DNA from 3 places in the Streptomyces sp. NPDC085596 genome. Region 2 is predicted to be linked to each of the others. Evidence: riboswitches for the same ligand, from Rfam matches in the RefSeq annotation. Region 2 holds a riboswitch; each other region holds the start of a gene.

Region 1 (7,635 bases), on a different contig from region 2:
GCTGACCGCGCTCGCGGTCCTGGTCTGGCGCATGACCCAGCCGCCGGAGGGCTACCTCAAGGACGTCACGGCCGGCGTCTTCGCCGCGTTCTACGTGCCGTTCCTGGCGACGTTCGTGGCGATGATGCTCACCGCCGACGACGGGCCCTGGCGGGTGCTGACGTTCCTGCTCCTCACCGTCGTCAGCGACACCGGCGCGTACGCGGTCGGCTGGCGCTTCGGCAAGCACAAGCTGGCTCCGCGCATCAGCCCCGGCAAGACCCGCGAGGGTCTGATGGGCGCGGTGGCGTTCGCCATGGTCGCGGGCGCGCTGTGCATGCAGTTCCTGATCGAGGACGGCGCCTGGTGGCAGGGCCTGGTCCTCGGCCTCGCGGTCGCGGCCAGTGCCACGCTGGGCGACCTCGGCGAGTCCATGATCAAGCGTGACCTCGGCATCAAGGACATGGGCACCCTCCTCCCCGGCCACGGAGGAATCATGGACCGCCTGGACTCCCTCCTGCCGACCGCACCGGTGGTGTGGCTGCTGATGGTGGCGTTCGTGGGGTCCTGAGCCCGGCCCGAATCCCGGCCTTCGGGCCCTGCCCGTATGAGGGCAGGGCCCGTCGGTGTCCACGGGGCACCTTCTCGGAGAATTGCCGATGCGTTCTCGCGTTCCGATGACGCGGAATCCCGAGGACCGGTGCAGGGTGAGGCTGGCGGAGTTCTCCGGGAAGACGCCGGACCGGATCGTCCAGATGTCCGCTCTCTCGGTCGATGTGGTGTCACTGCCGTACCGCCGGGGCGATCTCCTCGATGAGGCCGCGGACGCGGTGTTCGATCTCGTCGCGGATGGGACGGACGGCGTCGACGCCCTGGCCGGCGGGGTCGGTGAGTTGCCAGTCGAGGTAGCGCTTGCCCGGGAAGACGGGGCAGGTGTCGCCGCAGCCCATGGTGATGACGACGTCGGAGTCCTGGACCGCTTCGACGCTGAGCACCTTGGGGATTTCGGCCGAGATGTCGATGCCGACTTCGGCGAGTGCCGCGATCACGGCCGGGTTGACGGTGTCGGCCGGTGCGGAGCCGGCGGAACGGACCCGGACGCGGTCCCCGGCCAGCCGGGTGAGGAAGGCGGCGGCCATCTGGGAGCGTCCGGCGTTGTGGACGCAGACGAACAGCACCGTGGGCAGGGCAGTCTCAGACATGGGCGGGGTCTTCCGGGGCTGTGAGCGTGGCGGGGGTGAAGAAGCGGCGGGCGTACAGCGCGACGTGGACGAGGCCGATCAGTACCGGTACTTCGATGAGCGGGCCGACGACGCCGGCGAGGGCCTGGCCGGAGGTGGCGCCGTAGGTGGCGATGGCGACGGCGATGGCCAGCTCGAAGTTGTTGCCCGCCGCGGTGAAGGCGAGCGTGGTGGCACGCGGGTAGTCCAAGCCCACACCCCGGCCAAGGACCATGGAGCCGGCCCACATGAGCGCGAAGTAGACCAGCAGCGGCAGGGCGATGCGGGCCACGTCGAGGGGCTTGGATGTGATGGCGTCGCCTTGGAGGGCGAAGAGGATGACGACCGTGAACAGCAACCCGTAGAGGGCGAAGGGCCCGATGCGCGGGATCAGCTTCGACTCGTACCAGGTGCGGCCCTTGGTCCTCTCGCCGATGCGGCGGGTGAGGTAGCCGGCCGCGAGCGGGATGCCCAGGAAGATCAGCACGCTGCGGGCGATCTCCCACACCGAGACGTCGAGTCCGCTCTGTGCCAGGCCGAGCCGGCCGGGCAGGAAGCTCAGGTAGAACCAGCCGAGGGCCGAGAACGCGATCACCTGGAACACGGAGTTCAGGGCGACCAGGACGGCGGCGGCCTCACGGTGTCCGCAGGCGAGGTCGTTCCAGATGATGACCATGGCGATGCAGCGGGCGAGGCCGACGATGATCAGGCCGGTGCGGTACTCGGGCAGGTCCGGCAGGAACAGCCAGGCCAGAGCGAACATGAGCGCAGGGCCGACGATCCAGTTCAGCAGCAGCGAGGGCAACAGGAGCCGGCGGTCCCGGGTGACGGTGTCGAGGCGGTCGTAGCGGACCTTGGCCAGCACCGGGTACATCATCACGAGCAGGCCCGACGCGATCGGCAGGGACACCCCGCTCACGGTCACCGTCGCCAGCGCATCTCCGAGCCCGGGAACCAGGCGCCCCAGGCCGAGCCCGACCGCCATCGCGGCGAGGATCCACAGAGCCAGGTGGCGGTCCAGGAACGACAGGCGCCTGGCCACGCTCTGATCAGGTGCGTCCGGATTCAAGACGAAGCTCCGGCGGTCTCCGCGCGGACGGGCAGGGGCTCCCCGGCCGGGCGGGTCAGGATGCCCGCGAGACGGTCGGTCATCTCCGGCAGCAGCCAGTAGTAGACCCAGGTGCCGCGCCGCTCGCAGTCGATGAGGCCGGCCTGCCGCAGCAGCTTGAGGTGATGCGAGATGGTCGGCTGGGACAGGTCGAACGCCGGAGTCAGGTCACAGACACAGACCTCCCCGCCCGCCCTCGAAGCGATCAGCGACAACAGCCGCAGCCGGACCGGGTCCCCCAGCGCCTTGAACACTTTCGCCAGCTCGACGGCCTGATCCTCGCCCAGGGGAGCGGTCAGCAGCCCCGGGCAGCAGCCATCGTCCCCGGAGACCTGGCTCAACACGGCAAGCTCTTGCTTCGACATGCGTCTATGTTGACAGGCTTCTATTCAAGGCGCAATCTTGCATCGACAGACGTCAATGCAAGCCGATGGGAGTACCGCCATGTCCCGAGTTCAGCTCGCCCTCCGCGTCAGCGACCTCGAAGCGTCGGTCAGCTTCTACTCGAAGCTGTTCGGCACCGAACCGGCGAAGCGGCGCGAGGGCTACGCCAACTTCGCGATCACCGAACCGCCGCTCAAGCTCGTACTGATCGAAGGCGAGCCCGGACAGGACACCCGCCTGGACCATTTCGGCGTCGAGGTCGAGTCCACCGAGCAGGTCTCCGCGGCAACCGGACGACTTAAGGACGCCGGCCTGGCCGCCTTCGAGGAGAACGACACCTCCTGCTGCTACGCCCTCCAGGACAAGGTGTGGGTCCACGGCCCCGGGAAGGAGCCCTGGGAGGTCTACGTGGTCAAGGCCGACGCCGACACCCTCGGCAAGAGCGCCGCCCCCGGCCTCACCGCCGGCGGCTGCTGCTCCGGTCAGGGGCCGTCCGAGGCCGACCGACGCTGACGGTGGGCACCCACAGGTGACCGCCCCCACCCCGGTCTGGCCAAGGCCGGTCGTGTTGATCTGCGACACTGGAAGGGTTATGCCGAAGCCCGGAGAACTCACTTTCGTCGCCCCCCGCGGAGCCAAGAAGCCGCCGCGGCATCTCGCTGACCTTTCGCCCGCGGAGCGGAAGGACGCTGTTGCGGAGGCCGGCGAGAAGCCGTTCCGTGCCAAACAGCTCTCGCAGCACTACTTCGCGCGGTACGCGCACGACCCCGAGCAGTGGACGGACATCCCGGCCGGCTCGCGGGAGAGGCTGCGGGAGGCGCTGTTCCCGGATCTGATGTCGGTGGTCCGGCATCTGGCCACGGACCAGGGCACCACCCGTAAGACGCTGTGGCGGCTGTTCGACGGCACGCTCGTGGAGTCCGTGCTGATGCGGTACCCGGACCGGGTCACCATGTGCATCAGCTCGCAGGCCGGATGCGGGATGAACTGCCCGTTCTGCGCGACCGGGCAGGCGGGGCTGGACCGGAACCTGTCCACCGCCGAGATCGTGCACCAGATCGTGGACGGTATGCGGGCGCTCAGGGACGGGGAAGTTCCCGGCGGGCCCGCGCGGCTGTCCAACATCGTCTTCATGGGCATGGGCGAGCCGCTCGCCAACTACAAGCGCGTCGTCGGCGCCATCCGCGCCCTCACCGACCCCGCCCCCGACGGCCTCGGCCTCTCGCAGCGCGGCATCACCGTGTCGACGGTGGGCCTGGTCCCCGCCATTCACCGCTTCGCCGACGAGGGCTTCAAGTGCCGGCTGGCGATCTCCCTGCACGCCCCCGACGACGAGCTGCGCGACACCCTCGTCCCCGTGAACACGCGGTGGAAGGTGCGCGAGGTGCTGGACGCCGGGTTCGAGTACACGGAGAAGTCCGGGCGCCGGCTGTCCATCGAGTACGCGCTGATCCGGGACATCAACGACCAGGCGTGGCGCGGTGACCGGCTCGGCCGGCTGCTCAAGGGCAGGCCCGTGCACGTCAACCTGATCCCGCTCAACCCCACCCCCGGCTCCAAGTGGACCGCCTCCCGTCCCGAGGACGAGAAGGCGTTCGTGGAGGCCATCGCCGCGCACGGCGTGCCGGTGACCGTCCGGGACACCCGCGGTCAGGAGATCGACGGGGCGTGTGGTCAGCTCGCGGCCACCGAGCGGTAACCTGGGCCGGTCAGTACAAGTTCATACCCGTACACCTTCGTACGGTCATACATCTGCATATTCCGACAGGGGAGCGCCACAGCGCTGAGAGTGCGGCAAGCAGGCCGCAGACCCTCTGAACCTCGCCCAGGTCATTCTGGGTAGGAAGTTCGGTCATCACTCAAGCTGTTGCGCCCTGCCCGGGCTCCCGCGCGGAGTCCGGGCGGGGCCGCGTCTCTTCCTGGCCCACCCCAGGAGGACCACCAGTGCACACCAAGACCTTCGTGGCCGCGGCGGTCGGCCTCGGCCTGCTCACGCTCTCCGCGTGCGGGTCCACCGACACCAAGGGGGGCGCGGACACCAGGACCGTGACCCTCGTCAGCCACGACTCGTGGGCCGCGTCCAAGAACGTGATCGCGGACTTCGAGAAGCAGTCCGGCTACCGGTTGCGCGTCCTCAAGGACGGCGACGCCGGGCAGGCCGTCAACAAGGCGGTCCTCACCAAGGACAACCCGCAGGGCGACGTCTTCTTCGGCGTCGACAACACCCTGCTCTCCCGCGCCCTCGACAACGGCCTCTTCCAGCCGTACGCCGCCAAGGGCCTCGACCAGGCCGACCCCGCCTTCCAGCTCGACCGGGCCGAGCACCGGGTCACGCCGGTCGACCACGGCGACATCTGCGTCAACTACGACAAGGCGTACTTCGACAAGCACAAACTGAAGCCGCCGCGCACCTTCGCCGACCTCGCGGACCCCAAGTACAAGAACCTGCTGGTCACCGAGAACGCCGCCACCTCCTCGCCCGGCCTCGGCTTCCTGCTCGGCAGCGCCGCCAGTTACGGCGACAAGGGCTGGGAGGGGTACTGGAAGAAGCTCAAGGCCAACGGCGTCAAGGTCGTCGACGGCTGGGAGCAGGCGTACTACCAGGAGTTCTCCGGCTCCTCCGAGGGTAAGAAGGCGGGCGGTGACCGGCCGCTCGTCGTGTCGTACGCCTCCTCGCCGCCCGCCGAGGTGATCTACGCCAAGAAGAAGCCGGCGACCGCCCCCACCGGCGTCTCCGAGGGCACCTGCTTCCGGCAGGTGGAGTTCGCCGGGCTGCTGAACCACGCGAAGAACCCCGCGGGCGGCAAGGCGTTCCTCGACTTCCTGCTCTCCAAGGAGTTCCAGCAGGACATGCCGCTGAACATGTTCGTGTACCCGGTGATCAAGGACGCCAAGGTCCCCGCCGAGTTCACCGAGTACGGGCCCGCCGCCAAGGACCCGGCGACCATGGCGCCCGACAGGATCGCCGCCAACCGCGACCAGTGGGTCAGCTCGTGGACGTCACTCGTACTGAAGTAGCTGAAGTAGCTGAAGCAGCTGGACGGCGAAGCCGCGGGAGCGCGGCGCGGCTGGGGCTGATGGCCCTGCCCGTCGCGTTCTTCGCGCTGTTCTTCGCCTGGCCCGTCGCCGCCATCACGGCGCGGGGGCTCAAGGCCGACGGCAGCTGGCACCTCGGGCGGTTCGCCGAGGTGCTGGGCCGCTCCGACATCCGGCACGTGCTGTGGTTCACCACCTGGCAGGCGCTCGCCTCCACCGCGCTCACCCTGCTGATCGCGCTGCCGGCCGCCTACGCCTTCGCCCGGCTGGACTTCCCCGGCAAGCAGGTGCTGCGGGCCGTCGTCACGGTGCCGTTCGTGCTGCCCACGGTGGTCGTCGGCACCGCGTTCCTCGCGCTGGTCGGCCACGGCGGGCTGCTGGACGAGCTGTGGGGCGTGCGGCTGGACACCACGGTGTGGGCGATCCTCCTCGCACACGTCTTCTTCAACTACGCCGTCGTCGTCCGCACCGTCGGCGGACTGTGGGGGCAACTGGACCCTCGGCAGGAGGAGGCCGCCCGGATGCTCGGCGCGTCCCCGCCACGCGCCTGGCGCCAGGTGACCCTGCCCGCGCTGGCGCCCGCCGTGGCCGCCGCCGCGCTGATGGTGTTCCTGTTCACCTTCACCTCCTTCGGCGTGGTCCAGATCCTCGGCGGTCCCACCTTCTCCACCCTGGAGGTGGAGATCTACCGGCAGACCTCCGAGGTCTTCGACCTGACCACCGCCGCGGTCCTCACCCTCGTCCAGTTCGCCGCGGTCGGCGCGATCCTCGCCGTGCACGCCTGGACGGTGCGGCGCCGGGAGACCGCGCTGCGCCTGGTCGACGCCTCCGGCACCGCACGCCGGCCGCGCGGCGCCGGGCAGTGGGCGCTGCTCGGCGGGGTGCTCGCCACCATCGCGGTGCTGCTGGTGCTGCCGCTCGGCGTGCTGGTGCGCCGCTCGCTGGACGCGCCGGGCTTCGGCTACTACCGGGCGCTCACCGATGCCGATGGCGGTACGTTCCTGGTGGCGCCGCTGCACGCGGTGTGGACCTCGCTGGAGTACGCGGTCGCCGCCACCGGCATCGCCCTGGTCGTCGGTGCTCTCGCCGCGGCCGCGCTGGCCCGGCGGGACGCGGGCCGGCTGGTGCGCGGGTTCGACGCGCTGCTGATGCTGCCGCTCGGCGTCTCCGCCGTGACGGTCGGTTTCGGCTTCCTGATCGCGCTGGACGAGCCGCCGCTGGACCTGCGCCAGTCCTGGTTCCTGGTGCCGCTCGCCCAGGCGCTGGTCGGCGCACCCTTCGTCGTACGGACCATGCTGCCGGTGCTGCGGGCGGTGGACACCCGGCTCAGGGAGGCGGCGGCCGTGCTCGGCGCCTCGCCCTGGCGGGTGTGGCGGGAGGTCGATCTGCCGCTGGTGCGGCGGGCGTTGCTGGTCGCGGCCGGGTTCGCGTTCGCCGTGTCGCTGGGCGAGTTCGGAGCGACCGTGTTCATCGCCCGGCCCGACAACCCCACGCTCCCGGTCGCGGTGGCCCGGCTGCTGGGCCGGCCGGGCGAGCTGAACTACGGCCAGGCGATGGCCCTTTCCACGATTCTGATGGTGGTCTGCGCGGCCGCGCTGCTCGTCCTGGAGCGGCTGCGCACCGACCGGACGGGGGAGTTCTGATGCTGCTGAGCCTTGAGGAGGCGACCGTCCGTCTCGGCGGACGCCCGGTGCTCGACACGGTGGACCTCGATGTCGCCGAGCACGAGGTGGTGTGTGTGCTCGGGCCGAGTGGCAGCGGCAAGTCGACCCTGCTGCGAAGCGTGGCCGGGCTCCAACCGCTGTATTCCGGGCGGGTGTTGCTCGACGGCCGGGACCAGGCGGGTGTGCCCGCGCACCGGCGCGGGGTCGGGCTGATGTTCCAGGACCACCAGCTCTTCCCGCAGCG
Region 2 (7,635 bases):
ACCCACGAGGAGTTCACCGCCCTGCCGTACGCCACCGTCGTGGCCGATCTGCACTGCGTGACGAAGTTCAGCATGCTCGGCGCCGAGTGGGGCGGCGTGCCCGCCCGCGCGATCCTCGACCTCGCCCCGCCCGCTCCCGGCGTCACCCATGTGATGGTCTGGGCCGAGTACGGCTTCAGCGCCAATCTCCGGCTGGCCGACTTCGCCGGTGACGGCACGATCTTCGCCTTCCACAAGGACGGCGAACTCCTCACCGCCGAGCACGGCTTCCCGGCCCGCCTGGTCGTCCCGCACCTGTACGCCTGGAAGGGCCCCAAGTGGGTCCGGGGCGTGGAGTACATGACCGCCGACCGCAGGGGCTTCTGGGAGCAGCGCGGCTACCACAACGTCGGCGACCCCTGGAAGGAACAGCGCTACTCCTACCAGGAGGGGCCGGGCGACGGTCCCGAGCTGTAGCTCTGGCCGTCCCCGAAGCTCTAGCCGTCCCTGAGGCGCTTCAGCCGGGCCACGTCCGCCGCGTGGCCCTCCTTGCCGCCCGGGGTCTCGATGACCAGCGGGACGCCCGCCGTGGCCGGATGGTTCAGCAGGGCGCGGAACGGCTCCTCGCCGATATGGCCCGAGCCAATGTTCTCGTGGCGGTCCTTGTGTGCGCCCACCACATCCTTGGAGTCGTTGGCGTGGATCAGCTTCAGCCGTCCCTCGCCCACGGTGTCCACCAGCAGATCGAGGGTCTGCCGCATGCCGTCCGGGCCGGTGAGGTCGTGTCCGGCGGCGTAGATGTGGCAGGTGTCCAGGCAGACGCCGAGCTTCGGGTGCGCGTCCAGGGCCTCGAAGTACGGGCCGAAGTCCCAGGTCCGCGAGCACAGTGACGAGCCCTGCCCGGCCGTCGACTCCAGCAGCAGGAACGGGTCGTCGTCGTGGGTCAGCTCGTCCAGCAGCGGCAGCAGATACTCACGCACCTGCTTCAGCGCCACCTCGCGCGGGCGCCCGCCGGTCGCGCTGCCGGTGTGCACGACCACCCCGAGCGCGCCGATGTCCCGCCCGCGCCGCAGGGAGTGCCGCAGCGACTCCACCGACCGCTCCACCGTCGCCTCGGTGTGCGAGCCGAAGTTGATGAGGTAGGGCGCGTGCACGTACGCCGGGATCGACTCCACCGCGCAGGCCGCCCGGAACGCCTCGTCCTGCCGCGGGTTGCCCACGGGCGTCGCCCAGCCGCGCGGGTTGGCCACGAAGACCTGCACGGTCTCCGCCTTCAGCTCACGGGCGTACGGCAGTCCCGTCGCGTGCAGCCCACCGGCGACCGGCACATGCGCGCCGACGGGGTTGCGGAGGGAACCGGGGAGGGTCAGGGGTGCGGCGGGGGACGGCTGGAGTGTCACCCGTTCAGGGTGTCACGCCGCCCGACGCCCCCGGACCGGGGCAGCGGTGAGACCGGTCACCGGATGGTGATCGTGATCTCGGAGCCCTTGGGCGCCGAGTCGCCGCCCTTCACCGACTGCTTCTTCACCTTGTCGCCGAACAGCCCCAGCAGCCCGCGATCCTCATGGACCTCGAACCCGGCAGCCTCCAGCTTCCGGTGCGCGTCCTCGACGCTGGACCCGACCACGTCCGGGACCTCGACCATCTCCGGGCCCTTGGACAGCGTCAGCGTCACCGTGTCGCCCTCGGCGCCCTGGCTGCCCGCCTCCGGCGACTGGAAGGCGACCTGGCCCTTGTCGTAGTCGGAGTTCACGCGCTCGGTGGCGATCTTCACCTTCAGACCGGCGTCGGTCAGGTCCTGGCGCGCGGTCTGCACGTCCTCACCGCTGACGTCCGGGATGTCGACGGGGGCGCCCTTGCTGACGACCAGGGCGATCGCCGAACCGGCGTGCCGCTCGGTGCCCGCCTCCGGCGTCGTACCGATCACCGAGCCCCGGCCGACCTCGTCGCTGAACTCGCGTGTGACCATGCCCGGCTCCAGACCGGCCGCCTTCAGCCGCTCCCGCGCCCGCTCCAGCGGTTGGCCCGCCACCCTGGGCACCGCGACCGTGCGCGGGCCGAGCGAGACCGTCAGTCCCACCGAGGCGTTGCCCCGGACCCGGGAGCCGGCCGTGGGGTCGGAGCTGATGACCGTGCCCCGGTCCACGGTGTCGCTGTAGGCGCGCTGCACCTTGCCCACGTCGAGCCCCGCCGACTTCAGCCGCTGCTCGGCCTGGTCCTGGGTGCGCGACAGCACCGGCGGCACCTTGGTGAACTGGCCCGAGTTGATGTACCAGACCCCGCCGCCCACGCCGAGGAACACCAGCACCGCCAGCAGCAGCGTCAGCAGTCCGCGCCGGGGCCGCGACCCACCGCGCCGGGACGGCGGCGGCGACTCCAGCCGGGTGGTGTGCAGCACGCTCGTGACGCTGCGGCCGTCCTCCTCGCCGTCACCGCCGACCGGCAGCGGCCGGACCATCGTCAGCGCGCGCGGAAGCACGCTCGTACGGTCGCCCGCGTTGTCGTGGTGCTCGTGCGACAGCTCCTGCGGCGGCACCGCGTCGAGCTGCTCCTCGGTGAGCGAGCCCCGTACCCGCAGCACCTCGCCGAGCAGCGCGGCCGCGTCCGCGGGCCGGAGTGCCGGGGTGCGGGCGGTCGCGGCGGCGACCAGCTCGTCCAGCTCGTACGCCAGCCCCGGCACCAGCGCCGAGGGCGGGGGTACGTCGTCGTTCAGGTGCTTGTAGATGACCTGGGCGGGGGAGTCCCCGGAGTGCGGCTTGGCGCCGGTCAGCATCTCGTACAGCACGACACCGCAGGCGTACACGTCCACGCGCGGGTCGGCGGTGCCCTGCTCGATCTGCTCCGGGGCCAGGTAGGAGACGGTGCCGAGCACCGAGCCGGTGGTGCTGGTGACCGTGTCGACCGAGCGCACCAGACCGAAGTCGGCGACCTTCACCCGGCCGTCGTCCCCGATCAGCACGTTCTCCGGCTTCATGTCCCGGTGCACGAACCCGGCCCGGTGGGCCGCGCCCAGCGCGGCGAGCACCGGCTCCAGGATGTCCAGGGCGGCCCTCGGCCGCAGCGCGCCCCGCTCCCGCAGCACGTCCCGCAGGGTGCAGCCGGCGACGTACTCCATCGCCAGATACACGTAACCCCCGTCGGTGCCCTGGTCGAAGACCTGCACCACATTGGGGTGGGACAGCCGGGCGACCGACTTGGCCTCGCGGATGAACCGGTCCACGAACCCGCCGTCGGCGGCCAGCGCCGGATGCATCACCTTGAGCGCCAGGACCCGGTCCAGCCGGATGTCCAGGGCCCGGTAGACGGTCGCCATCCCGCCGACGGCGATCCGCGCCTCGACGCGATAGCGGCCGTCGAGCACCTGGCCGAGGAGGGGGTCCGAGAGGGTCGTATCCACGCGGGCGAGTCTACGAGGGGTGCGCGGGGGCGGCGCCCGCTGCGCCGTCCGGGTGAGCGACCGCAGCAGAGCTGTGACCGTCGTACGAGGTGAACGCGGGGCGCTCGGGATCGAGGTCCGCGCGCCCCTCGGCAGGGGAGGACGCCCGCGCGAAATGGCGGCGGGGGATGCGTCCGGCCAGCCGCGCCAGGTGTCCGGCACGCACGGCGTGCCGCATGGCCGTGGCCATCGTCTCGGGGTCCTGCGCACGGGTGACGGCCGAGGCGAGCATCACACCCGCGCACCCCAGTTCCATCGCCAGCGCCACGTCGGACGCCGTGCCGGCCCCGGCGTCCAGGATCACCGGCACATACGACTGCTCCATGATCAGCTCGAAGTTGTGCGGGTTACGGATGCCGAGCCCGGAGCCGATCGGGGAGCCCAGCGGCATCACGGCCGCGCACCCCACGTCCTGGAGCCTGCGGGCCAGCACCGGGTCGTCGTTGGTGTACGGCAGCACGGTGAAGCCGTCGTCGACCAGCGTCTCGGCCGCGTCCAGCGTCTCCACCGGGTCCGGCAGCAGCGTCCGCTCGTCGGCCACGACCTCCAGCTTCACCAGGTCGGTGCCGAGCGCCTCACGGGCCAGCCGGGCGGTCAGCACCGCCTCCCCGGCGGTGAAACAGCCCGCGGTGTTGGGCAGCACGCGGATGCCCAGCTTCTCCAGCACCGACAGCACCGAGCCGTGCGCGCCGGGGTCCACCCGGCGCATCGCCACCGTGGTCAGCTCCGTGCCGGACGCGATCAGTGAGCGTTCCAGCACGTCCAGGCTGGGCGCCCCGCCGGTGCCCATGATCAGCCGGGACTTCAGGGTCAGGTCACCGAGGACCAGGGGATCGCCGGTCATGGTCAGCCTCCCTGCACGGCGGTGAGGACCTCGACCCGGTCGCCCTCGGCGAGGCCGGTCTCGGCCCACCGGGTGCGCGGGACCACGGTCTCGTTGACGGCGGCGGCCACCCCCGAGGGCGCCGGGGTCAGGACGCGTACGACGGCGTCCAGGGCGGTGCCGGGCGCCACCTCGCGGCGCTCGCCGTTGACGGAGATGTTCATGCGGAGTGCTCCAGGGTCGCGGTGGGGGCGCCGGTGGCGAAGCGGTGCGGGGTGAAGGGCCGGGCCACCTCGGGCAGGCCCCCGCCGCACAGCACGTCGGCCATGACGTCCCCGGTGACGGGGGTGAGCAGCACGCCGTTGCGGTGGTGCCCGGTGGCCAGCAGCAGGCCGTCGAGGCCGGAGGGGCCGAGCAGCGGGGCGTTGTCGGGGGAGCCGGGGCGCAGTCCGGCCAGGGTCTCGGTGAGCGGCAGCTCGGTGATGCCGGGCACCAGCTCATGGGCGTCGCGCAGCAGCTCGTACACCCCGCCCGCCGTCACCGTGGTGTCGAAGCCCAGCTCCTCGCTGGTCGCGCCGATCACCAGCTCGCCGTTCTCGCGCGGCACCAGGTACACCGGCCCGCCGCGCACCACGGCCCGCACGGTACGGCTCAGGAAGGGCCGGTACCGGGGCGGCACCGTCAGCCGCAGCACCTGCCCCTTCACCGGGCGCACCGGCGGTACGAGCGCCTCGGGGACGCCCTGAAGCCGTCCGCTGAGGCTGCCGCCCGCCAGCACCACCTGCCCGGCGGCCAGCGTGGTGCCGTCCGCCGTGGTGACGCCGGTGGCCCGGTCCCCGGCCACGTCGAGCCGCGCCGCCCAGGACCGGTGGAGGACCACCCCGGCCCGCTCGCACGCGGTCAGCAGCGCGGCCGCCAGCCGCCGGGGGTCGATCTGGTGGTCGCCGTCGGCCCGCAGCCCGCCGCGCACACCGGGCGCCAGCATCGGCTCCAGCCGTCGGCACTCCCGCCCGGACAGCCACTCGGAGTCCAGCCCGCAGCGCAGCTGGAGTTCGTGCACCTCGCGCAGCTGGGCGCGGTCGTCGGTGTCGAAGGCGACGGCGAGGGTGCCCGAGCGGCGGTAGCCCAGGTCGTGGCCGGTGGCCTCGGTCAGCTCGGCGGCGAAGCCGGGGTAGCGGCGCGCGGAGGCCAGATTGAGGGCGAGCAGCCCCTCCTCGCCGTGGTGCAGCTCGGTGACGGCGGCCAGCATCCCGGCCGCGACCCGCGCGGCCCCGCCGCCTGGCTCGGGGTCCACCACGGCCGCGGTGAGCCCCCGCCCGGCCGCGCGCCAGGCGGTGACCAGGCCGATGATCCCGCCCCCCACGACAAGGACGTCCGGGGCGCCGGACGGTTCGGACGTACGTGACGGCATGGGCGTCCCGCCCCTCCCTTCGCCGGCATGACCCGGATCAGGTTCGTACGGTCGGAGGCCGCCAGCCTCCCTCTCAGCCCGGTACGTCCGGGCTCCCGCGAGTGCAGTTACGGTGGCCAGCCTAGTCGCCCGCCCGGCTCAGCCGTAAGGGAGCCCCGCCCGTGCCCCGCTCGCTCGACGGACTCACCCTCGCCCCCGTGGCCGACCAGGCACCGGGCCAGGTGGGCACCGGGACCCGGTTCGCCTGGTGGAGCAGGTCAGTTGACCTAAGGTGACCACGTGAGTGAGCAGACGCCCCCGGAGGGCACGGGACAGGAACGGCGCGTGGTCGTCGTCGGGGCGGGCATGGCCGGGGTGCAGACCGCCGTCGCCCTGCGCGAACAGGGCTTCACCGGGCCCGTCACCCTGATCGGCGCCGAGCCGCACCAGCCCTACGACCGGCCCCCGCTGTCCAAGGCCATCCTCCTCGGTACCGCCGAGGGCTCCGCCTTCGACGTGGACTTCGCCTCGCTCGACATCGACCTCCGGCTCGGCTGCGAGGCGCTCGGCGTGCGCACCGCCGACCACGAACTGGACACCGCGGCGGGGCCCGTCCCGTACGACGTGCTGGTCCTGGCCACCGGCGCCGTACCCGTCCGGCTGCCCGGCACCGACGAGACGCCCGGTGTGCACCTGCTGCGCACCCTGGACGACGCCGAGCGGCTGCGCCCGGTGCTCGCCCGGCAGCACGACGTCGTGGTGGTCGGCGCCGGCTGGATCGGCGCCGAGTTCGCCACCGCCGCCCGCGAGGCCGGCTGCGCGGTGACCGTCGTCGAGGCCGCCGACCGCCCGCTGGCCGGCGCCCTGCCCGCCGAGGTCGCCGCCCCGATGACCGCCTGGTACGCCGACAGCGGCGTCTCGCTGCGCACCGGCGTCCGCGTGGCGGCCGTCGAGCCCGGCGCCGTGGTGCTGGACGACGGCGCGCGGCTGCCCTCGGACGCCGTCGTGGTCGGCATCGGCGCCCACCCCGCCACCGGCTGGCTGGCCGGCTCCGGCATCGCCCTCGGCGCCCACGGCGACGTCCTGGCCGACGACCGGCTGCGCACGTCCGCCGAGCACGTGTACGCGGTCGGCGACTGCACCTCCTTCCCCTCGGCCCGCTACGACGAGCGGCTGCTCGTCCACCACTGGGACAACGCCCTCCAGGGCCCGCGTACGGTCGCGGCGGACATCCTCGGCGAGGAGGCGGCGCCCTACGACCCGGTGCCGTACTTCTGGTCCGAGCAGTTCGGGCGGTTCGTCCAGTACGCGGGCCACCACGCCGCGGCCGACCGCACGGTGTGGCGCGGTGACCCGGCCGACCCCGCCTGGACCGTGTGCTGGCTGCGCGAGGACCGCCTCGTCGCCCTGCTGGCGGTGGGCCGCCCGCGCGACCTCGCCCAGGGAAGGCGGCTGATCGAGGCGGGGCGCCGCATGGACGCCGAGGCCCTGACCGACCCCGCGCTCCCGCTGAAGCAGGCTGTCGCGGGCTAGCTTCGGCGTCCCGCGCGGAGTGGCCCGACTACCGGCTGTCGGTGGGGGATGGCAGGCTAGATGTCGTGACCGAGATTGACACCAAGATCGACGCTCTTGTCCCCGCCTGGCTCACCCTCCCCGACATCGCCGAAAAGCTCGATGTCGAGGTGACGCGTGTGCGGCAGCTGGTCAAGGAGGGCCAGCTCATCGCCGTACGCCGAGGTGAGAACCGGGCGCTGCACGTCCCCGCCGCCTTCATCGACGAGGACAAGATCGTCAAGGGCCTCACCGGCACCCTGACGCTCCTGCGGGACAACGATTTCACGGTCGAAGAGATGATCGAATGGCTCTTCACCCCCGACCCCTCCCTGCCCGGCACCCCCGCGCAGGCCCTCAGCGAGAACCGCGGCACGGAGGTGAAGCGCCGGGCCCAGGCGCTGGCCGTCTGACCCACCGCGCCGAAGGACGGCGCACCGGCCCCGGCCGGGCGCC
Region 3 (7,635 bases), on a different contig from region 2:
ACGCCGTACACCGTGCGCGACAACGACGCCCTGCTGCGGCGGCTGGCCAGGACCCGGCGCATGGAACCGGTGGTGGAACGGCAGGAATACGCCCTTGGAGCGGTCTGTGCGGCGGTGCCGATCACTGTCGGTACAACCGCCGCGACGATGGCGATCTCGCTCCCGGCCCATCAGGCTGATCAACTTCCGTGCATGACAAGGAGGTTGCAGTCGGAGATGGGTCGTCACATGGGAGCGCTGGCACTCTCTATCAGCATCTGAAAACTCACTCCTTGTGATCTGCCATGTACGTTCAGCTAGATTTGACCCCAGTCAGGGATTAAACCCGGCCAGTCGATGTCATACGACGGGGTAGGCGATGCGCGAGTCCGTACAGGCAGAAGTCATGATGAGCTTTCTCGTCTCGGAGGAGCTTTCCTTCCGTATTCCGGTGGAGTTGCGCTACGAGACGAGTGATCCCTATGCGGTGCGGCTCACCTTCCATCTGCCCGGTGACGCCCCGGTGACCTGGGTCTTCGGCCGGGAGTTGATGATCGACGGGGTCGGCCGGCCGTGCGGCGAGGGGGATGTGCACATCGCCCCCGTCGACTGCGAGGTGCTGGGCGAGGTGTTGATCCGGCTTCAGGTGGGCGGTGATCAGGCGCTGTTCCGCTCCTCCACCCCGCCGCTCGTGGCATTCCTCGACCGCACCGACAAGCTGGTGCCGCTCGGGCAGGAGGGTGCGCTGGCCGACTTCGACACCCACCTCGACGAGGCCCTGGGCCGCATCCTGGCCGAGGAGCAGAGCGCGGGCTGACGCGGCCCGGCCGGGGGGCGCCGAGCGTTCCGCCGGGCTCCGTGAACCTTTGAAGAAACGCTTCTTCAGGGGTTCGCGGTCCGACGGGCCCCGGGCGGCGCCTCTCAGCGCTTCCGGCGCCGTCCCCTGCCGCCGGAGGCCGCGACGGGCTGAGCGGCCTCGGGAGCCGCCGTACCGGGCGCGGGACGGTCGGCCGATACGACCAGGGCGGCGAGCGCGGTGGTGACCGGCACCGAGGCGACCAGACCGATCGAGCCGACCAGCGTGCGCACGATCTCCTCCGCGACCAGTTCACTGGTGGCCACCGTGCCCACCCCGCTCTGCGCGATGGAGAACAGCAGCAGCAGGGGCAGCGCGGCGCCCGCGTAGGCGAGGACGAGGGTGTTGACGACGGAGGCGATGTGGTCGCGGCCGATGCGGATGCCCGCCCGGTACAGCCCGCGCCAGCCCATCGAGGGATTGGCCTCGTGCAGCTCCCACACCGCCGAGGTCTGGGTGACCGTCACATCGTCCAGCACGCCCAGCGAGCCGATGATGACACCCGCGAGCAGCAGGCCGCTCATGTCGATCGACGGGTAGAGACCGTGGATCAGACCGGTGTTGTCGTCCGTGTTGCCGGTGAGCGCGGCCCAGCCGATGAACTGCGAGCCGAGGAAACCGATCAGCAGCAGTGAGACGAGGGTGCCGAGCACCGCGACGGAGGTCCGCGCGGACAGGCCGTGGCACATGTACAGCGCGATGAGCATGATCGCGCTCGACCCGACCACGGCCACCAGCAGCGGATTCGAGCCCTGGAGCACCGCGGGCAGGATGAACAGGGTCAGCACCATGAAGCTGACGGCCAGGGCCACCAGCGCCATGACGCCGCGCAGCCGGCCCACCACCACGACGGCGACCGCGAAGATTCCGGCCAGCAGCGCCATGGGGAACTTGCGGTCCAGATCGGTGACGGCGTACTGGAGGTCCTTGGGGGCCTTGGGCTCGTAGGCCACCACGACCTTGTCGCCCTGGTGCAACTGCCGGGTCTGGTCGGGCTGCACCAGCTCGGTGAAGGTGCGTCCCTGGTCCTTGCCGGTGTCGACCCGGACCGTCGCCTTCTTGCAGGGGCCCTTCTTGTCCTCCTGGGCAGCCGGACCCGCGCCCGTGGCGGAGGGGTCGCCGGCCGGGGCTCCCCCGCCCGCGCCGCCCACCTGGCAGCTCACCGAGGTGACCCGGGTGACCGTGGCCTGCTGCGTCTGGCGGTCGAAGCCGACCCCGGTGCGCTGGTGCGGCGGCGCGCCTCCGGGCCAGAGCACCACCAGACCCACGACGACGGCCGCGCTGAACGGGATCAGGATGGCCGCGATGACCTTGCGCAGATGCCTGGAGACCGGCGTGGCGGGGCCGTGGCTGTGGGAGTGGCCGTGCCCGTGGCCATGACCCCCGTGCCCGCCTCCGGAGCCCGGCCCATGCCCACCCCCGTCGCCGGGGCCTGGTCCGGAGCCGGGCCGGTGGGGCGGGCCGGGGGGAGGGTAGGGAGGCTGCTGCGTCGTGGTCACGGCCCGATCATTGCAAGAACGGGGGAGGCCCACTGTTCATCCCGTCACACGGGGCGCTAGCGTGGAGGCACCTTTGCACACGCGGGAGCTCGGAGCACCGGGCTGAGAGGGCGCTGACCTCCGTCGTTGCGATGTTTCACGTGGAACGTGGTTCCCCGAGAACATCTGCGGACGGAAATCGCTGCGTCGACCGCCGAACCTGTTACCGGGTAATGCCGGCGTAGGGAGTAGGTCTCATGACCAACAAGGACGCACGCACGCCTGCCTCCACGCAGAACACGACGAACAGTTCGTCGGGCGAGGAGGCCGGGAAGTCCATCGGCTGGCACAAGGCGTATGTCGAGGGCTCACGCCCCGATCTGCGGGTGCCGGTCCGTCAGGTGCACCTCACCAACGGGGGGTCGGTCACGCTGTACGACACCTCCGGCCCGTACACCGATCCGGAAGCCGACACCGATGTCCGCCGGGGGCTGGCCCCGCTGCGGGAGAACTGGATCGTCGCCCGTGGCGACACCGAGGAGTACGCGGGCCGTCCCGTCCGGCCGGAGGACGACGGGATCAAGCACACCTCGCCGCGCGGCGGGCTGCGCAATCTGGACGCGGTCTTTCCGGGGCGGCCCCGGCAGCCCCGGCGCGGTCGGACGGGCCGGGCGGTCACCCAGCTCGCCTATGCCCGCCAGGGCGAGATCACGCCCGAGATGGAGTTCGTGGCGCTCCGGGAGAACGTCTCTCCCGAGGTGGTCCGCGAGGAGATCGCGGCGGGGCGGGCCGTGCTGCCCGCCAATGTGAACCACCCGGAGATCGAGCCGATGATCATCGGTAAGCGGTTCCTGGTGAAGGTGAACGCCAACATCGGCAATTCCGCGGTCACTTCCTCGATCGAGGAGGAGGTGGAGAAGATGACCTGGGCGACCCGCTGGGGCGCCGACACGGTCATGGACCTCTCCACCGGCCGAAACATCCACACCACCCGCGAGTGGGTGCTGCGCAACTCCCCCGTGCCCATCGGCACCGTGCCGCTCTACCAGGCCCTGGAGAAGGTCGACGGCAGGGCCGAGGAACTGACCTGGGAGGTCTACAAGGACACGGTGATCGAGCAGGCCGAACAGGGCGTGGACTACATGACGGTTCACGCGGGTGTGCGCCTGCCGTACGTCCCGCTCACGGCGAACCGTAAGACCGGCATCGTCTCGCGCGGCGGCTCGATCATGGCCGCCTGGTGCCTGGCGCACCACAGGGAGTCGTTCCTGTACGAGAACTTCGAGGAACTCTGCGAGATCCTTGCCGCCTACGACGTCACCTACTCGCTCGGCGACGGTCTGCGGCCCGGTTCGATCGCGGACGCCAATGACGAGGCGCAGTTCGCGGAATTGCGCACGCTCGGGGAACTCAACCGGATCGCCAGGCGTTTCGATGTACAGACGATGATCGAGGGCCCCGGTCACGTCCCGATGCACAAGATCAAAGAGAACATCGACCTTCAGCAGGAGATCTGTGATGAAGCTCCGTTCTATACGCTCGGCCCGCTGACCACCGACGTCGCGCCGGCGTACGACCACATCACCTCGGGTATCGGCGCCGCGATGATCGCCTGGTGGGGCACGGCGATGCTCTGCTACGTCACGCCCAAGGAGCACCTGGGCCTGCCGAACCGGGACGACGTCAAGACCGGCGTCATCACCTACAAGATCGCCGCCCACGCGGCCGATCTGGCCAAGGGGCACCCCGGAGCCCAGGAGTGGGACGACGCTCTCTCGGACGCCCGCTTCGAGTTCCGGTGGGAGGACCAGTTCAACCTCGCCCTGGACCCGGACACGGCACGGGAGTTCCACGACGAGACCCTGCCCGCCGAACCCGCGAAGACGGCCCACTTCTGCTCCATGTGCGGCCCGAAGTTCTGCAGCATGAAGATCTCGCAGGACATCCGGCGCGAACACGGCGGGAACCGGGCCGAGATCGAGGAGGGCATGGCGAGGAAGTCCCTGGAGTTCGCGGCCACGGGCAACCGGGTCTACCTGCCGATCGCGGAGGACCGGCCCTAGCCGGGCTGGGCTCCAGCCGGGCCGGGCCCTAGTCCGGCTGGTGTTCCGGGCCGCCGAAGTCCGGGCTCGTGTAGTCCGGGCTGCTGAAGCGGGGGCGGTCGGTGGCCGCTCCGTCGTCGGGGCTGCTGAAGCCGGGGCGGCCGTAGCCCAGGCGTGGCATCCGGCCGCTCGGTCCGGGGGCCGGCAGGGGCTGTGCGGCGGGTGTGCCGGGCTGGGCGAGGGCGTCGCGCAGGAAGGGCAGGATGCCGCGTTCGAGCAGCGCGTCCCGCCACTCCTGACGCGCCCTCGCCACCGCCTCGTGCGCCTCCTCCTGGGCGGCGGCCCCGGCGGAGGAGCTGTTGCGCAGCGCGGTGATCAGCAGCGCCACCCCGGCGGTCAGGATCGCCGCCGCCGTCACGGCGCCGAAGACCCAGCCGACGGTGAGCATGGTCCGGCCGAACTGCTGGCCGGGGGCGAGCATCTTCAGGATGTAGCCGACCAGCAGGAAGATCACTGCGGCCGTTCCGGCGAGCACGGGAGCCAGTACCGCGATCATCGCGCTGGCGCCCGCGCCGGCGGCCTCGGCGGTCTCGCCGAGGGCGGCGGCGAGCCCCAGAGGGCCCGGCCCCGGTTCCGCCGAGCCGGATTCGGTGCCGGACGCCTCGGCGGGCGGTGCCGGGTGGCGCAGTTCCTCGCGGGTCTTGACGTAGTGCTGGTACTCGGTGGTGGCGGCCGCCGTGATGAGGGCCGTGGCGTTGAGCGCCATCGTGCGCAGCTGTTCCGGGTTGAGCCGCTCTCCGACGGCGGACAGTTCCGGGTGGTCGGGTGCGGAGCGCAGCGCCTCATCGAGGAGCCGCTCGAATTCCCGGCGGTCCTCGCTCAGCAGGTGCTGCGGAACGCTGTTCATGTGCATCCCCCGATGCTCCGTAGGGCTTGGGGCTCGCATGGCGGCGAGCCGTCGGGCAGAAACGGAGGGGAGCCTGCTACGGATAAGCCGATGGTAGAGCTGTCACACCGCACGGTGACAGGGGGTTGCTGGAAATTGAGACCAGGCGAACCGTCAGGCGTCCAGGGGAAGTTGCTGGACCAGCAGCTTTCCGGCCATGGTCACGCCGCCGTCCATGGCGATGGCGAGACCGTCGGCGTAGACGTGCGGACCCTCGACATGCGGGTCGCTCCGGTCCTCGCTCTCCTCGGAGCCGACCTGGCCGAGCAGATAGGGAATCGGGCTGTGGCCGTGAACCACACGGGCGCCGCCGTACGTATCGAGGAGGGAGCGCACGGCGTCGGCGCCGCCCTCGTCGCGGAACGAGAAGCGCTTGGTGAACTTGCGGAACAGGTCCCACACCTCGTCCGCGTCATTGCGGGTCAGCGCCTCGCGGACGGTGTCGTTGACGGCCTCGATCGAGTCGCCGTAGTCGAGGTAGGCGGTGGTGTCGGAGTGGACCAGCAGATGACCGTCGACCTCCTCGACCGCGTCGAGCCGGGCCATCCACTGCAGGTGGTGGTCCTGGAGGCGGTCCATGTCGGTCTTCTGGCCGCCGTTGAGCAGCCAGGCCGCCTGGAAGGTGGCGGTGCCCGCGCCGGAGTTGACCGGGGTGTCGCCGAACCGCTTGGCGCCCAGCAGCAGCAGCTCGTGGTTGCCCATCAGGGCCTTGCAGTAGCCGCCGGCCGCCGCGGCCTCGGCGGACAGCCGCATCACGAGGTCGATGACGCCGATGCCGTCCGGACCCCGGTCGGTGAAGTCGCCGAGGAACCACAGCCGGGCGGTGCCCGCGCACCACTGGCCGGCCTCGTCGATCAGGCCCTTCTCCCGCAGCGCGCTCAGCAGCTCCTCGATGTAGCCGTGGACGTCGCCGACGACGAACAGCGGGCCGGGGCCCGCTTCGGGCTGCGGCGCCGGGGCGGCCGCCGGTTCGACCGGCGGCGGGAGGGTGTCGCCGCGCTGGATGACCGGCAGGTCGCGCTCGGTCGGGGTGTACCCGTCGGGGTGCTCCTCCTCGTGCGGAGGGACGACGTCACCGGGGTGGACGTCGGCGTACGGACCGGTCTCATGGACGTACGCGGGCACCCGGAAGTCGCGCAACGTCGCCGTTCGCTCCGTCTCGGGTCCCTGACCGGCCCCCTGAGTCATCAGACCCCTCCACCATCGCGCCGCAGCTGCACCGCTTCGGACTGCCTGGTCGCAGCGGCCCGCGGTGTCGTGGGCCCATCATAGGAATGCGCGTCGCGCCATGTGATGACCCAGGGGTGGTGAATCACGGCGAGGCTCCTGATCGCCAAGGCTTTCGTCCCGATTGGGCAGGAGTTCGACTGGTTGCCCGGCCGTGATCGGCTCGCTCGCCGGGCGGTCGTCCGCCCCGCTTCGGCGAGGCGCGACCGACCCGGGCACGCCTCGCGCAACCGCCCGCTCCCGCCGGGCGGACGACCTCGGGCCCGGGTCCGTCAGCCCCGCTCCGGCGCCCTGGGCGGGCTGACCGTGGTGCGCGGCGGACGGCGCTGGGACGAGGTGCGCACGATCAGCTCGGTCGGCATCACCTGCTCGACCGGCTGGTCCGACTCGACCCCCTCGATGGCGTCGATGAGGAGCTGCACGACCGCCGTGCCGATGCGGCGCGGCTTGAGCGAGAGCGTGGTGATGGGCGGCTCGGTCGTGGCGTACACCGTGGACTCGCTGCAGCACACCAGCAGCAGGTCGTCCGGGACGCGCAGCCCGTAGCGCCGGGCGGCGGCGAGCAGATCGGTGCCGTTGGGGTCGAAGAGACCGTAGACGGCGTCCGGGCGGTCGGGGCGGGCGAGCAGCCGGTCGGCGGCGACGGCGCCCGCACACGGGTCGTGCGCCGGGTACGACTCGTAGACCGGGTCCTGGCCGACCCGCTCGCACCAGCGCAGATAGGCGGTGGTGGACAGATGGGTGTACGTGTCCGTGGTGGTGCCGGTGAGCAGTCCGATGCGGCGTGCCCCGGCGGCGGCGAGGTGGTCGAGGATGCCGAGGACGGCGGCCTCGTGGTCGTTGTCGACCCAGGCGGTGACCGGGAGGGAGCCGGCCGGGCGGCCGTCGGAGACGACCGGTAAACCCTGCCGGACGAGTTCGCTGACGACGGGGTCCTGGTCGGAGGGGTCGATGACGACCGTGCCGTCCAGTGCGACGTTCGACCACACGTCGTGGCGGGAGGTCGCGGGGAGGATGACGAGGGCGTAGCCGCGGGCGAGCGCGGCGGAGGTCGCGGCCCGCGCCATCTCGGCGAAGTAGGCGAACTCGGTGAAAGTGAAGGGTTCA

Evidence for each region. A riboswitch is a leader RNA that binds a small molecule or an ion and turns the genes downstream of it on or off. The one in region 2 is predicted to bind thiamine pyrophosphate.
Region 1: it holds a riboswitch for thiamine pyrophosphate, as region 2 does, so the genes downstream of both, ACIGA3_RS24660 (thiamine ABC transporter substrate binding subunit) here and thiO (glycine oxidase ThiO) in region 2, are expected to answer to the same signal.
Region 3: it holds a riboswitch for thiamine pyrophosphate, as region 2 does, so the genes downstream of both, thiC (phosphomethylpyrimidine synthase ThiC) here and thiO (glycine oxidase ThiO) in region 2, are expected to answer to the same signal.

The regions. Positions count from the first base shown of each region.
Region 1 covers NZ_JBITTC010000009.1:105,727-113,361, reverse strand. The annotation lists gene ACIGA3_RS24695 (phosphatidate cytidylyltransferase) at 1-550, shown strand, start outside; partial or broken gene ACIGA3_RS24690 (GNAT family N-acetyltransferase) at 635-754, opposite strand; gene ACIGA3_RS24685 (arsenate reductase ArsC) at 762-1,181, opposite strand; gene arsB (ACR3 family arsenite efflux transporter) at 1,174-2,241, opposite strand; gene ACIGA3_RS24675 (ArsR/SmtB family transcription factor) at 2,265-2,672, opposite strand; gene ACIGA3_RS24670 (ArsI/CadI family heavy metal resistance metalloenzyme) at 2,752-3,204, shown strand; gene rlmN (23S rRNA (adenine(2503)-C(2))-methyltransferase RlmN) at 3,284-4,390, shown strand; TPP riboswitch at 4,448-4,555, shown strand; gene ACIGA3_RS24660 (thiamine ABC transporter substrate binding subunit) at 4,636-5,709, shown strand; gene ACIGA3_RS24655 (ABC transporter permease) at 5,769-7,370, shown strand; gene ACIGA3_RS24650 (ABC transporter ATP-binding protein) at 7,370-7,635, shown strand, end outside.
Region 2 covers NZ_JBITTC010000001.1:345,311-352,945, reverse strand. The annotation lists gene ACIGA3_RS01620 (sulfite oxidase-like oxidoreductase) at 1-456, shown strand, start outside; gene ACIGA3_RS01615 (deoxyribonuclease IV) at 477-1,379, opposite strand; gene pknB (Stk1 family PASTA domain-containing Ser/Thr kinase) at 1,436-3,376, opposite strand; partial or broken gene ACIGA3_RS01605 (thiazole synthase) at 3,468-4,259, opposite strand; gene thiS (sulfur carrier protein ThiS) at 4,262-4,462, opposite strand; gene thiO (glycine oxidase ThiO) at 4,459-5,649, opposite strand; TPP riboswitch at 5,646-5,758, opposite strand; gene ACIGA3_RS01590 (NAD(P)/FAD-dependent oxidoreductase) at 5,929-7,161, shown strand; gene ACIGA3_RS01585 (Rv2175c family DNA-binding protein) at 7,227-7,592, shown strand.
Region 3 covers NZ_JBITTC010000005.1:418,222-425,856, forward strand. The annotation lists gene ACIGA3_RS18010 (IclR family transcriptional regulator) at 1-261, shown strand, start outside; gene ACIGA3_RS18015 (SsgA family sporulation/cell division regulator) at 359-796, shown strand; gene ACIGA3_RS18020 (YibE/F family protein) at 901-2,334, opposite strand; TPP riboswitch at 2,406-2,578, shown strand; gene thiC (phosphomethylpyrimidine synthase ThiC) at 2,571-4,376, shown strand; gene ACIGA3_RS18030 (hypothetical protein) at 4,405-5,268, opposite strand; gene ACIGA3_RS18035 (metallophosphoesterase) at 5,416-6,489, opposite strand; gene ACIGA3_RS18040 (LacI family DNA-binding transcriptional regulator) at 6,801-7,635, opposite strand, start outside.